DNA from 3 places in the Actinomadura sp. 21ATH genome. Region 1 is predicted to be linked to each of the others. Evidence: riboswitches for the same ligand, from Rfam matches in the RefSeq annotation. Region 1 holds a riboswitch; each other region holds the start of a gene.
The links. Region 1 has a riboswitch for cobalamin ahead of ACA361_RS17215 ((2Fe-2S) ferredoxin domain-containing protein). Riboswitches for the same ligand answer to the same signal wherever they lie in the genome.
Positions count from the first base shown of each region.

Region 2: another riboswitch for cobalamin. It lies ahead of ACA361_RS38930 (ribonucleoside-diphosphate reductase subunit alpha); the one in region 1 lies ahead of ACA361_RS17215 ((2Fe-2S) ferredoxin domain-containing protein).
Region 3: another riboswitch for cobalamin. It lies ahead of ACA361_RS22740 (CbtB-domain containing protein); the one in region 1 lies ahead of ACA361_RS17215 ((2Fe-2S) ferredoxin domain-containing protein).

Region 1 covers NZ_JBGNUR010000005.1:19,834-23,098, forward strand. Annotated here, with positions in the region: gene ACA361_RS17210 (hypothetical protein) at 1-465, opposite strand, end outside; cobalamin riboswitch at 1,022-1,229, shown strand; gene ACA361_RS17215 ((2Fe-2S) ferredoxin domain-containing protein) at 1,342-1,647, shown strand; gene ACA361_RS17220 (ABC transporter substrate-binding protein) at 1,652-2,632, shown strand; gene ACA361_RS17225 (FecCD family ABC transporter permease) at 2,638-3,265, shown strand, end outside.
Region 2 covers NZ_JBGNUR010000024.1:99,252-102,516, forward strand. Annotated here, with positions in the region: gene ACA361_RS38920 (YcnI family protein) at 1-575, opposite strand, end outside; gene ACA361_RS38925 (hypothetical protein) at 686-1,282, opposite strand; cobalamin riboswitch at 1,387-1,660, shown strand; gene ACA361_RS38930 (ribonucleoside-diphosphate reductase subunit alpha) at 1,751-3,265, shown strand, end outside.
Region 3 covers NZ_JBGNUR010000007.1:273,478-276,742, forward strand. Annotated here, with positions in the region: gene ACA361_RS22735 (LuxR C-terminal-related transcriptional regulator) at 1-621, opposite strand, end outside; cobalamin riboswitch at 944-1,132, shown strand; gene ACA361_RS22740 (CbtB-domain containing protein) at 1,163-1,387, shown strand; gene ACA361_RS22745 (CbtA family protein) at 1,387-2,133, shown strand; gene ACA361_RS22750 ((2Fe-2S)-binding protein) at 2,122-2,814, opposite strand.

The DNA.
Region 1 (3,265 bases):
GTCCATGCGGTCGTAGCCCGCCATCCGGCGCCGGATGGCCGCCTGTTCGTCGGGGGTGAACTTCCGCGCCGATCGAGCGTGCGCGGTCCCGGGGACGATGACCGAGCCGGCGACCACGCCCAGGCCGATCAGGCCGGTACGCAGGAAGTTCCGTCGTCCTCCGTCGTCCTCGGCGTGATCCTCGCCGAGCGCCCTGAGGACTGCCATGCTGCGCCGCGGGCCCAGGAGCCGTACGAGCGCCGACACCATTCTCCTCCCCGTCAGCAGCCGGGGACGGGGGCCGGACAGCACCACCAGGGCGGGCCGGTTCGGGAGTTCGACGCCGGCGTCGGCCGCCCACCGCGCAGCGCGCGGATCGGTGAGCCGCACGGCGTCCAGTCTGCCCGCGGAGACCTCCACGACCTCGGCGGCAAGGCGCCCGCAGCGGCCGCACGTGCCCTCGAACAGCAGAATGTGCTCGGTCATGAGTACCTCCTTTTAAGGAGAATCGGGCAGCATTGATCCCATCGATGACGTGGCTCTTGATTTCGTAACATGAAAGTAGGCGGATTCGGGTACCGCTCCTAGGGCCGAAGGGCCCCAATGCCGTCCGACCGGCCATTCTCCCGGACGTAGAAAAACAGCCCCGTCCGACAGGCCCCTGGGAGAGGCGAGGAGTTGATCTCCTCCTTCTCCCCGGCGACTCATGGCGCCTCGGGCGATCAACTTCTCGACCTCACTGCGCTTTTCCTATTGCATGGGCTTCGCCGTGGCGGTCAGGCTGCTGGGCGGCCGTCATTCGGGGAGGTCCTGGGCATCCGACCTGTGGGTCGTGCCGGCTGGGGTCGTGAGCTGATCGCCGAGGCGGCTGCGCCTGGCGCATCCGCCCGAGTTCGACCTCATGGCGCGCGTCGCGGGCCTCGGCCTGCGCGAACGGTGGGGCGAGCCGTACACCGCCTCCGGCCGGCGCCATGTCAGCGTCTACGAGCGGCGGTCGCGCCTCCTGACCGGGCGGTGCGCTCCGCGCGACGGGGTTCCACCTTGTTGCGATTATTGTGCAAGTGCCGCATGTGACACCATGTGCGGTGTAGGCGACGGCGGACGAGGAAGCCGGTGCGAATCCGGCGCGGTCCCGCCACTGTGATCGGCGAGCGGATCCCGAACCATGCCACTGCCCGCGTACGCGGGCGGGAAGGCCGGGACGAGCGTTGACCCGAGAGCCAGGAGACTCACGCGGTCGCCTCCTCGATGGAACTGGGGCGGATCTCCCCAGAGAGGAGGGGCTGTATGCCCGTGGGTTCTCCGGGCCCGGCACCGTGCCGGGTGACGGTGTGCCGGGATTGCTGCTGCGGCCGTCCCAAGGTGACCGGCATCGATCACGACGACCAGCTGGCGCGGCTGACCGAGGCCGTCCCGGTCCGTGTCTCGCACTGCCTGGACGTGTGCGAGCGGGCCAACGTCATCGTCGTGCAGCCCTCGTCCGCCGGCCGCGCGCGGGGCGCGCGGCCGGTGTGGCTGGGGCTGGTGAACGACTCCGCGGCCACAGAGGACATCGTCGCCTGGGTGCGCGCCGGCGGTCCCGGGCTCGCCGAGCCTCCCGCCGTTCTGGACCTGTACTCCTTCACGCCGCCGCGACGTCCGGCGGCCGGTTCGTACCGTGAGAGGTGATGTCATGATCCGCATGCGCCCCGGCGTGGTGCTGGCGGCGGTGCTGCTGGTGGCGGGATGCGGTGGCGGTACGGAGCGCGCCACCGCCGGGCCGGGGGGCGCGCCGCCGTCCGGGTTTCCGGTGACGGTGGCCAGCTGCGGGGTGACCACGACGTACCAGCGGCCGCCGCAGCGCGCGGTGTCGCTGAACCAGCACGCGACCGAGGTGATGCTGGCGCTCGGGCTGGAGAAGTCGATGGTGGGCACCGGATACCTCGACGACAGGGTGCTGCCGGAGTTCCAGGCCGCCTACGGCCGGGTGAAGGTGATCTCCAAGGAGTACCCCTCGTTCGAGACCCTGCTGGCGGCCGAGCCCGACTTCGTCTACGGCGGCTGGAAGAGCGCCTTCGAGGAGAAGGAAGGGCGCTCCCGGGCCGCGCTGAAGAAGGCCGGGATCGACACCCACCTCAACGGCGAGGAGTGCCCCGAGGGGCCGGTCACCATGGCCACCGTCGAGGAAGAGCTCCGGACCCTCGCCAAGATCTTCGGCGTCCCGGACCGGGCCGACCGGCGGATCGCCTCGCTGCGCGCCGTCCTGGACGGCGTCAGGGGCAGGCTGTCGGGCGTCTCCCCGGTCAAGGTGGCCGTCTACGACAGCGGCGAGAAGACGGTGTTCACGGCGGGCGGCGCCGGGATCGGCAACGAGATGATCCGCCTGGCCGGCGGCACCAACCTGTTCGCCGACGTGGACAAGCCCTACGGGGACGTCTCGTTCGAGCAGTTCGCCGAGCGCGCACCCGACGTGATCCTCATCTACGACTACGGCGACCGGTCCGCCGAGGACAAGAAGAGGTTCCTGCTGGGCAACCCGGCGCTCAAGGACGTCCCCGCCATCGAGAACGAGCGGTTCGCGACACTGCCGCTGTCGTCCACGGTCACCGGCGTGCGGGTGGCGGCCGCGGTCGACTCGCTGGCCCGGCAGCTGCACCCGGACCGCTTCAGGTGACCGACCTGGCCGAACCGCGCGCCGCCGGCGCCCCGGCCACGGACGGCGCGGGCGCGCCCCGGTCCCGGCGGCGCGTCCCCTACGCGCTGGTGCTGGCGGCGCTGGTCGCGCTGGTGCTGGCGGCGGCGACGGCCGGGATCGCCGCCGGGTCGGTACGGGTCCCGCCCGACCAGGTCTGGGGCATCCTCCTGCATCGGATCCATCCCGCACTGGCCGCCCCCGACTGGACGCCCGTCCGCGCGACGATCGTGCTGGACGTCCGGCTCCCCCGCGTCCTGCTGTGCGCGGTCGTCGGCGCGGGCCTGTCGGTGTGCGGCATGGCGCTCCAGGCGCTGGTGCGCAACCCGCTCGCCGATCCCATGCTGCTGGGGGTCTCGTCCGGCGCGACGGTCGGGGCGGTCCTGGTCGTGGTGCTGCACGTGTCCTGGTTCGGGGCGTTCTCGCTGCCGCTGGCCGCGTTCACCGGGGCGCTGCTGGCGCTGGTCCTGGTGTACTTCCTGGCCCGGGCCGGCGGGCGGATGACCACGGTACGGCTGGTGCTGGCGGGCGTCACCACCGCCGAGGTCCTGTCGGCGGTGGCCAGCTACCTGGTCATCACCTCCGATGATCCGCACGGCGCCGAGGCGGCGCTGC
Region 2 (3,265 bases), on a different contig from region 1:
GCGGCGACCGGCTCGGCCGCGGCCTTCGGTGTCAGTCTGAGGTACGGAGCGGGATGCTCGGGCTCGCTGGAGCCGTCGCCGGGGTCCTGGTCCCAGTTCACGACCTCGTCGTTGGAGTAGGTCTGCGCGGCCTTGAAGAGGACCCGGTCGGCGTTCGCGGGCAGCGGCCCCATCGAGACGTCGAACTCCTCGAACCGCCCGGCCTCGATCTCACCGCCGGTCCAGATGATCTTCGAGACGTACTCGGTGAGCTCGCCGCCCTCGGTCTTGACGGGCTTCGGCGGCTTGGCGCGCTCGACCTCGACCTTCCAGCCGGGCACGGGCCGTACCGACACGTGCTCGATCACGGGGTCGGACGGCATCTCGATCACGAGCTTGGTGGTCCGCGCGTTGTCGCGCTCGTTCGGCACCCGGAAGGACACCTTGGTGTACGAGCCCTGCTCGGCGGTCCGGGGGTCGGCGGTGACGTGGGCCGACGCGCCGGTGGCCAGGCCGGTGAGGGCGACGGCGGCCAGCGCGGCGACGGCGGCTGATCTGCGTATATGCCGTGACATGCCGGTAGTGGTCCGGGACATGGAAATCTCCGTTCGAGGCGTACGGGTGAAGGCCGGACGGGCCCGGGACGGGCGCACGGTCCGGTGGCGTACGGCACTCGACGGCTCGGCCTGCGCGACGAGCCGGGGGCTCAGCAGGCGAGCGCGAGCGCCCTCGAACGGCACGGCGGGCCCCGGCGCACGACCTCGTGCCGCAGGATCCGCCCGCTCGGACGGGCGGGGGTCTCCTCCACCGGGACCGGCGCGGTGCGCGGCGGGGCGGTGGCGGGTTCGATCGCGATCAGGACCCGGGCCGGGGCGGTGGCGATCCGGCGGGCCAGCGACCAGGCCGCCCGCTCGCCGCGCCGCAGCCACCAGGCCGAGACGACCGCCGCCGCGACGTGCGCGAGCGTCATCGCCGTCCCCGATCCGCCGCCGGAGTCCGGCGTGACCGCGATCGCGTGGTGCCCGGTCGCGGTGACGGTCGTGCATTCGGCGCCCGCGTACAGGCTGTGCAGCGCGAACTGGCCGCCCAGCAGCCCGCCGAGCAGGGTGGGCAGCGAGCGCTCGTGGCCCGCCAGCGCCAGCGTCACCGCGAGGACGCCGCCGAAGCCCGCCGCGACCGCCCAGTACGGGATGGTCGCGGTGGACGTGAGGGAGTGCCCGAGGGTCGCCAGCGTCACGCAGACGGTGGTGAAGACCACCGCCCGCGAGGTACGGAAGAGGGGACGCGGCGGGTGCGGGGACATGGCGCGAACATCGTCCCACCCGCGGCCGGTGATCTCTACACACCCCCCGGGATCGGTATGGCGACCCAACATCTAGTGTTGTCGCAATCGGCCCCCGCCACATGTAGGGTCATGATCGTGCTGGTTCGCCCGTGCCGATCGCGGTGCGGGCGTCGTAAGAGGGAACCCGGTGCGGTGCGGCCCGATGTCGCGGGCCGCCCAATTCCGGGACTGCCCCGCAGCGGTGAGCGGGAACGACCGCCGTCATAGAGCACTGGCGCACCGTGACGGTGCGCCGGGAAGCGACGGTCATTAGGTCGCGCGCTCCTTCCGGGAGGCCCGGAGGGGGACGCGCGGTGCCCGCGAGTCCGAAGACCTGCCCGCACTGATGGACGTCCAGGCTTCGCGGGAGGCCGGTGGGCGCGCGGCGGCCTGCCGTGCTGTCCTCCTCCCCTGCCCGCGGGCCGATCTCAAGGGGAGAGCGAGTACGTGACACGGCAACTCACGGCGCCACCGCGCCCGTCCGGGGTGTCCGGCGACGGTGACGGCGGCGACATCGGCGCCGCGATCGAGCGTGCCTGCGCCGGTCTGCCCGGCGCCGAGCCGGGGCCGCTGCTGGCGGCGGTACGGGGGGAGACCGGGGAGGCGGCGCGGCGCGACCGCGCCGTCGCCGAGGCGGCCGCGCTGGTGGCGGCCGAGCCCGCGTACTCCAGGGTCGCCGCCCGGCTGCTGGCGGCGAAGATCGCCGAGGAGACCGCGGCCGAGGGCGTGCGGACGTTCGCGGAGTCCGTGGCGGCCTCGCACCGCGAGGGGCTCCTGTCGGACGCGGCCGCGGCGTTCGCCGCCGCGCACGCCGCCGAGCTGGACGCGCTGGTCGACGAGGCCGCCGACGAGCGGTTCGAGTACTTCGGCCTCCGCACCCTCTACGACCGCTACCTGCTCCGCCACCCGAGCACCCGCCGCGTACTGGAGCGCCCTCAGTTCTTCCTCCTGCGCGTCGCTGTCGGCCTCTCCGACACCGTGGCCGAGGCGGCGGAGCTGTACGGCCTGCTCAGCACGCTGTCGTACCTGCCCAGCTCCCCGACGCTGTTCAACTCCGCGGCCCGCCGCCCGCAGCTGTCGTCGTGCTTCCTGCTGGACTCGCCGCGGGACGAGCTGGAGTCGATCTACGAGCGGTACGCGCAGGTCGCCCGGCTCAGCAAGTACGCCGGCGGCATCGGGATCTCGTGGTCGCGGGTCCGGTCGCGCGGCTCGCTGATCCGCGGCACCAACGGCCTGTCGAACGGGATCGTCCCGTGGCTGCGGACGCTGGACTCGTCCGTCGCCGCCGTCAACCAGGGCGGCCGCCGCAAGGGCGCCGCGTGCGTGTACCTGGAGCCGTGGCACGCCGACGTCGAGGAGTTCCTGGAGCTGCGCGACAACACCGGCGAGGACGCGCGCCGCACCCACAACCTCAACCTCGCGAACTGGATCCCGGACGAGTTCATGCGCCGGGTCGAGTCCGACGGGACGTGGTCGCTGTTCGACCCCAAGGAGGTGCCCGAGCTCACCGACCTGTGGGGCGAGGAGTTCGACGCCGCGTACCGGAAGGCCGAGGAGGACGGCCGGTACGTGCGCCAGGTCCCGGCGCGGCGCCTGTACGGCCGGATGATGCGGACCCTTGCGGAGACCGGCAACGGCTGGATGACGTTCAAGGACGCCGCCAACCGCGCCTGCAACCAGACGGCCACGCCGGGCCGCGTCGTCCACCTGTCCAACCTCTGCACGGAGATCCTGGAGGTGACGGGCGACGCGGAGACGGCGGTGTGCAACCTCGGGTCGGTCAACCTGTCCGCCCACACCGGCCCGGACGGGGTGGACTGGGCGCGGCTGCGCGCGACCGTCCGTACCGCCGTGCGCTTCCTGGACCGGACGATCGACCGCGGCTTCTACCCGACCGGCGAGGCGGCCGGCGCGAACCGGCGCTGGCGGCCGGTGGGGCTGGGCGTGATGGGCCTGGCGGAC
Region 3 (3,265 bases), on a different contig from region 1:
CTGCACCAGCTCGCGCAGGAACAGCAGGTTGCCGCGGGTGCTGTGGTGGAGCCGCCGCGCGGTCGACTCGGCGAGCTGGCCGCCCAGCGCGGCCTCCACGACCGCCTGGCTCTCGGCCAGGGTCAGCGGGACCAGGTCCAGCCGGCGGGCCAGATCGTCCTTCCAGAGCGCCGTCACGGGGTCGGGGGCCGGCTCGCCGGCGCGCACCGTCGCCAGCACCCGCGCGTCCCGCTGGAGCACCAGGTGGTGCACCAGCGCCGCCGACGCCGGGTCGAGCAGGTGCGCGTCGTCGACCGCCACCAGCAGCGGGCGGCCGCCGGCGAGCGCGCGCACCGCCTCCGCGGCCCGCCGCATCGGGTTGACCGCCAGGTCCAGCGCCTCCACGGCCAGGACGTGCCCGAACGCCCCGAACGGGATCGCCGCCTCCGCAGTGCTCCCGCCGAGCCGCAGCACGGTGAACCGGGCCGGCTCAAGGCGCCGCAGCGCCTCGCCGGCCAGCCGGGTCTTGCCCACCCCGGCGTCCCCCGCGACGACCACGCCCCGCGCCTCGCGCGCGCTCAGCAGGGCGCCCATCTCGTCGAGCGTCGACGTACGGCCGGTGAACGGCCATGAGGTCCGCACAACAGGGATCGTACGGACGCTCACCGCGCGCCACCAGACGATGCGCGCGGGACCGCCCGGGGAATCGCTCAGGGAATTGAGTAGGGGCTACTCATGCACACCCGGCGCCGTCGCGGCACTCTCGATGGTGCGGGACCTTTCCGGGACGTGGGAGCTTCCGGAACGGCCGCGCGAGGCACCGGCGGCGGCCGGCCGAAACAACGCCGCCGCCGGGGCGGGAGGGGGCACCGTCCGCATCTCCAGCGGGGGGAGATACGGGTGGCGCCCCCTCCCACATATGTCTCACCTGTGCGCACCGCGCTTGACTTGGAAGCCCGGCGAAGGGAACCTCGGGGCGACAAGTTCACATTCGAGGCGACGGTGCGCAGGAACCTGGTGCGATTCCAGGACGGTCCCGCCACTGTGACCAGGGAGCCTCCCCCGCACGCGACCACGGCCGTACCCGGCTGGAAGGTCGGAGGGTGGCGATGATCTGGGAGTCAGGAGACTGACCCGTCGTCCTCCCGCTACCGGGGCGAGTGCACCCCGTGAGGAGACCCCGATGTCGCAGGCCGACATGGCACGGCAGGCCGTTCCCGAGGCGCCGCCCGTACGGCGCGTACCCGTGCGCGAGATCCTTCCCTGGGCGGTCCTCGCCCTGGTCCTGGGCGCCGCGCTGCTCTACTTCACCGGCGCCGAGCAGGGCGCCACCTCCCTCTTCGGCGGCACGTGGGTGCACGAGTTCACGCACGACGGCCGGCACCTGCTCGGCTTCCCCTGCCACTGATGCGGGCGCTTCTCATCCGCGGCCTGCTCGCCGGCCTGGCCGCCGCCGCGGCGGGCCTCCTGGTCGCCTGGATCTACGGCGAGCCGCAGGCGGACAAGGCGATCGCGTTCGAGGAGGCGCGGGCCGCGCACGCGCACGCGGGGCACGGCGCCGAGGAGGAGGTGGTGGTGAGCCGCACCGTCCAGCGGACGAGCGGCCTCATCACGGCCATGGCGTTCTACGGCGTGGCGGTCGGCGGGCTGTTCTCGATCGCGTTCGCCTTCGCGTACGGCCGGATCGGCGCGCTCGGCGCCCGCGCCACGGCGGCCCTGGTCGCGCTGGGCGGCTTCACGGCTCTCGTGCTGGTGCCGTTCCTGAAGTATCCGCCGACGCCGCCCGCCGTGGGCGCGCCCGAGACGATCGGGGGCCGTACCGCGCTGTACTTCGGCATGGTCGCGCTGGGCGTGCTCGCCACCGCCGCCGCGGTGGTCGTCTTCACCCGGCTGGCGCCGCGGCTGGGCGGCTGGAACGCGGCGACCGCCACGGCCGCCGGGTTCGCGGTCGTGGTCGCGGCCGTCTTCCGGCTCACGCCGCGGCCGGACGCGGTCGCCGACGGGTTCCCCGGCACGGTGCTGTGGGACTTCCGGATCGCCTCGCTCGGCGTCCAGGTCGTCCTGTGGGCCACGCTGGGCCTGCTGTTCGGCGCCCTGACGGAACGGTCGCACCGCCGGGAGGCGGCTTCGCGGAAGGAGCCGCTAGCGGCGTAGCAGGGCGCAGTCGCCGCACATCTCGCCGCCGGGCGGCACCCGGTAGTAGAGGCAGCAGCTGCGCCGGACGAAGCCGTGCCGGCCGAACTCCCCCGTACCCTTCAGCGGCTCGCGCGCGAGCAGCTCGCGGACGAGGGCGGCGGCCGGCGCGGCGACGCCGGGGCGCAGGCTGCCGGCCAGGGCGGACGCGGCGTTCCCCCACATCAGCCCGTCCGCCAGCCGGACGACCTCGCACAGGGCCGCGCGGAGCGGTTCGAGGTGCCGCCGCACGACCTCCGCGTGGACGAGATCGGCGAGCGCGGCCGGACCGGCGGCCTGACGGCCCGCGGGATCGGCCAGCCACAGCGCGATCGGCGCGCCCGGCGCCCACCGCCAGTGCAGGCCCGACAGGTCCGGTACGGTCCCGAGCGCGGCGGCCGCGATCACCGGCGACCAGAGCCGCGACGCGAGCCCCTGGAAGAGGATCGACGCCGCGACGCGCCGCTCACCGGTGCCGAGCCGCCGCCCGTAGGCGTCCACGAGCCCGTCCAGCCGGGCGGTGTCGGGCTCGGGCAGCGGCCGCCAGGTCGGATCGGCCTCCTCGGCCGGATCGGTCCTGATCTCGAAGAACGCCCCGAGCGCGGCGACCTCGCCCAGCACCCCGGCGACGTCCCGCGTCCCGATCCGTTCGACTCCGGCCACCGCGCCACCCTAGCCGTTCACTCGTGGCGTGTTGCCCCCGCGGAGGGGGCGCCGCGGGGCGACACGCCACGAGTCGACCCGGGGGTCACTTGGCGGGGCGGCCGCCGTTGTCGCGGCGGTCCAGGGCGGTCTGCAGCGCCCGGGCGGCCTCTTCGGCGGCGTCGTCGGGCGTGGCGGAAACGTGGGTGTTCATGCGTACTCCAAGGCTTCGCGGAAGCGAGAAGATCGAAGGGCTTACGGCCGAGCGCTGACTCCGCGACGGGGGTGGCCCGCCTGTCAGGCCCCGTCGCGGCAGCGAAGGATCACTACGAAGCGCCGCATGTCACCGGCCACGTTACCCGCATGTCAAGGCGCCTGTCTTGACCCGTGGCCGAACTTCCCACATGGTGAGACGCCACCGCCGTGGCCCCGGACGGGACCACGGCGGCGGCGAAGCGGATCACAGCGGGCG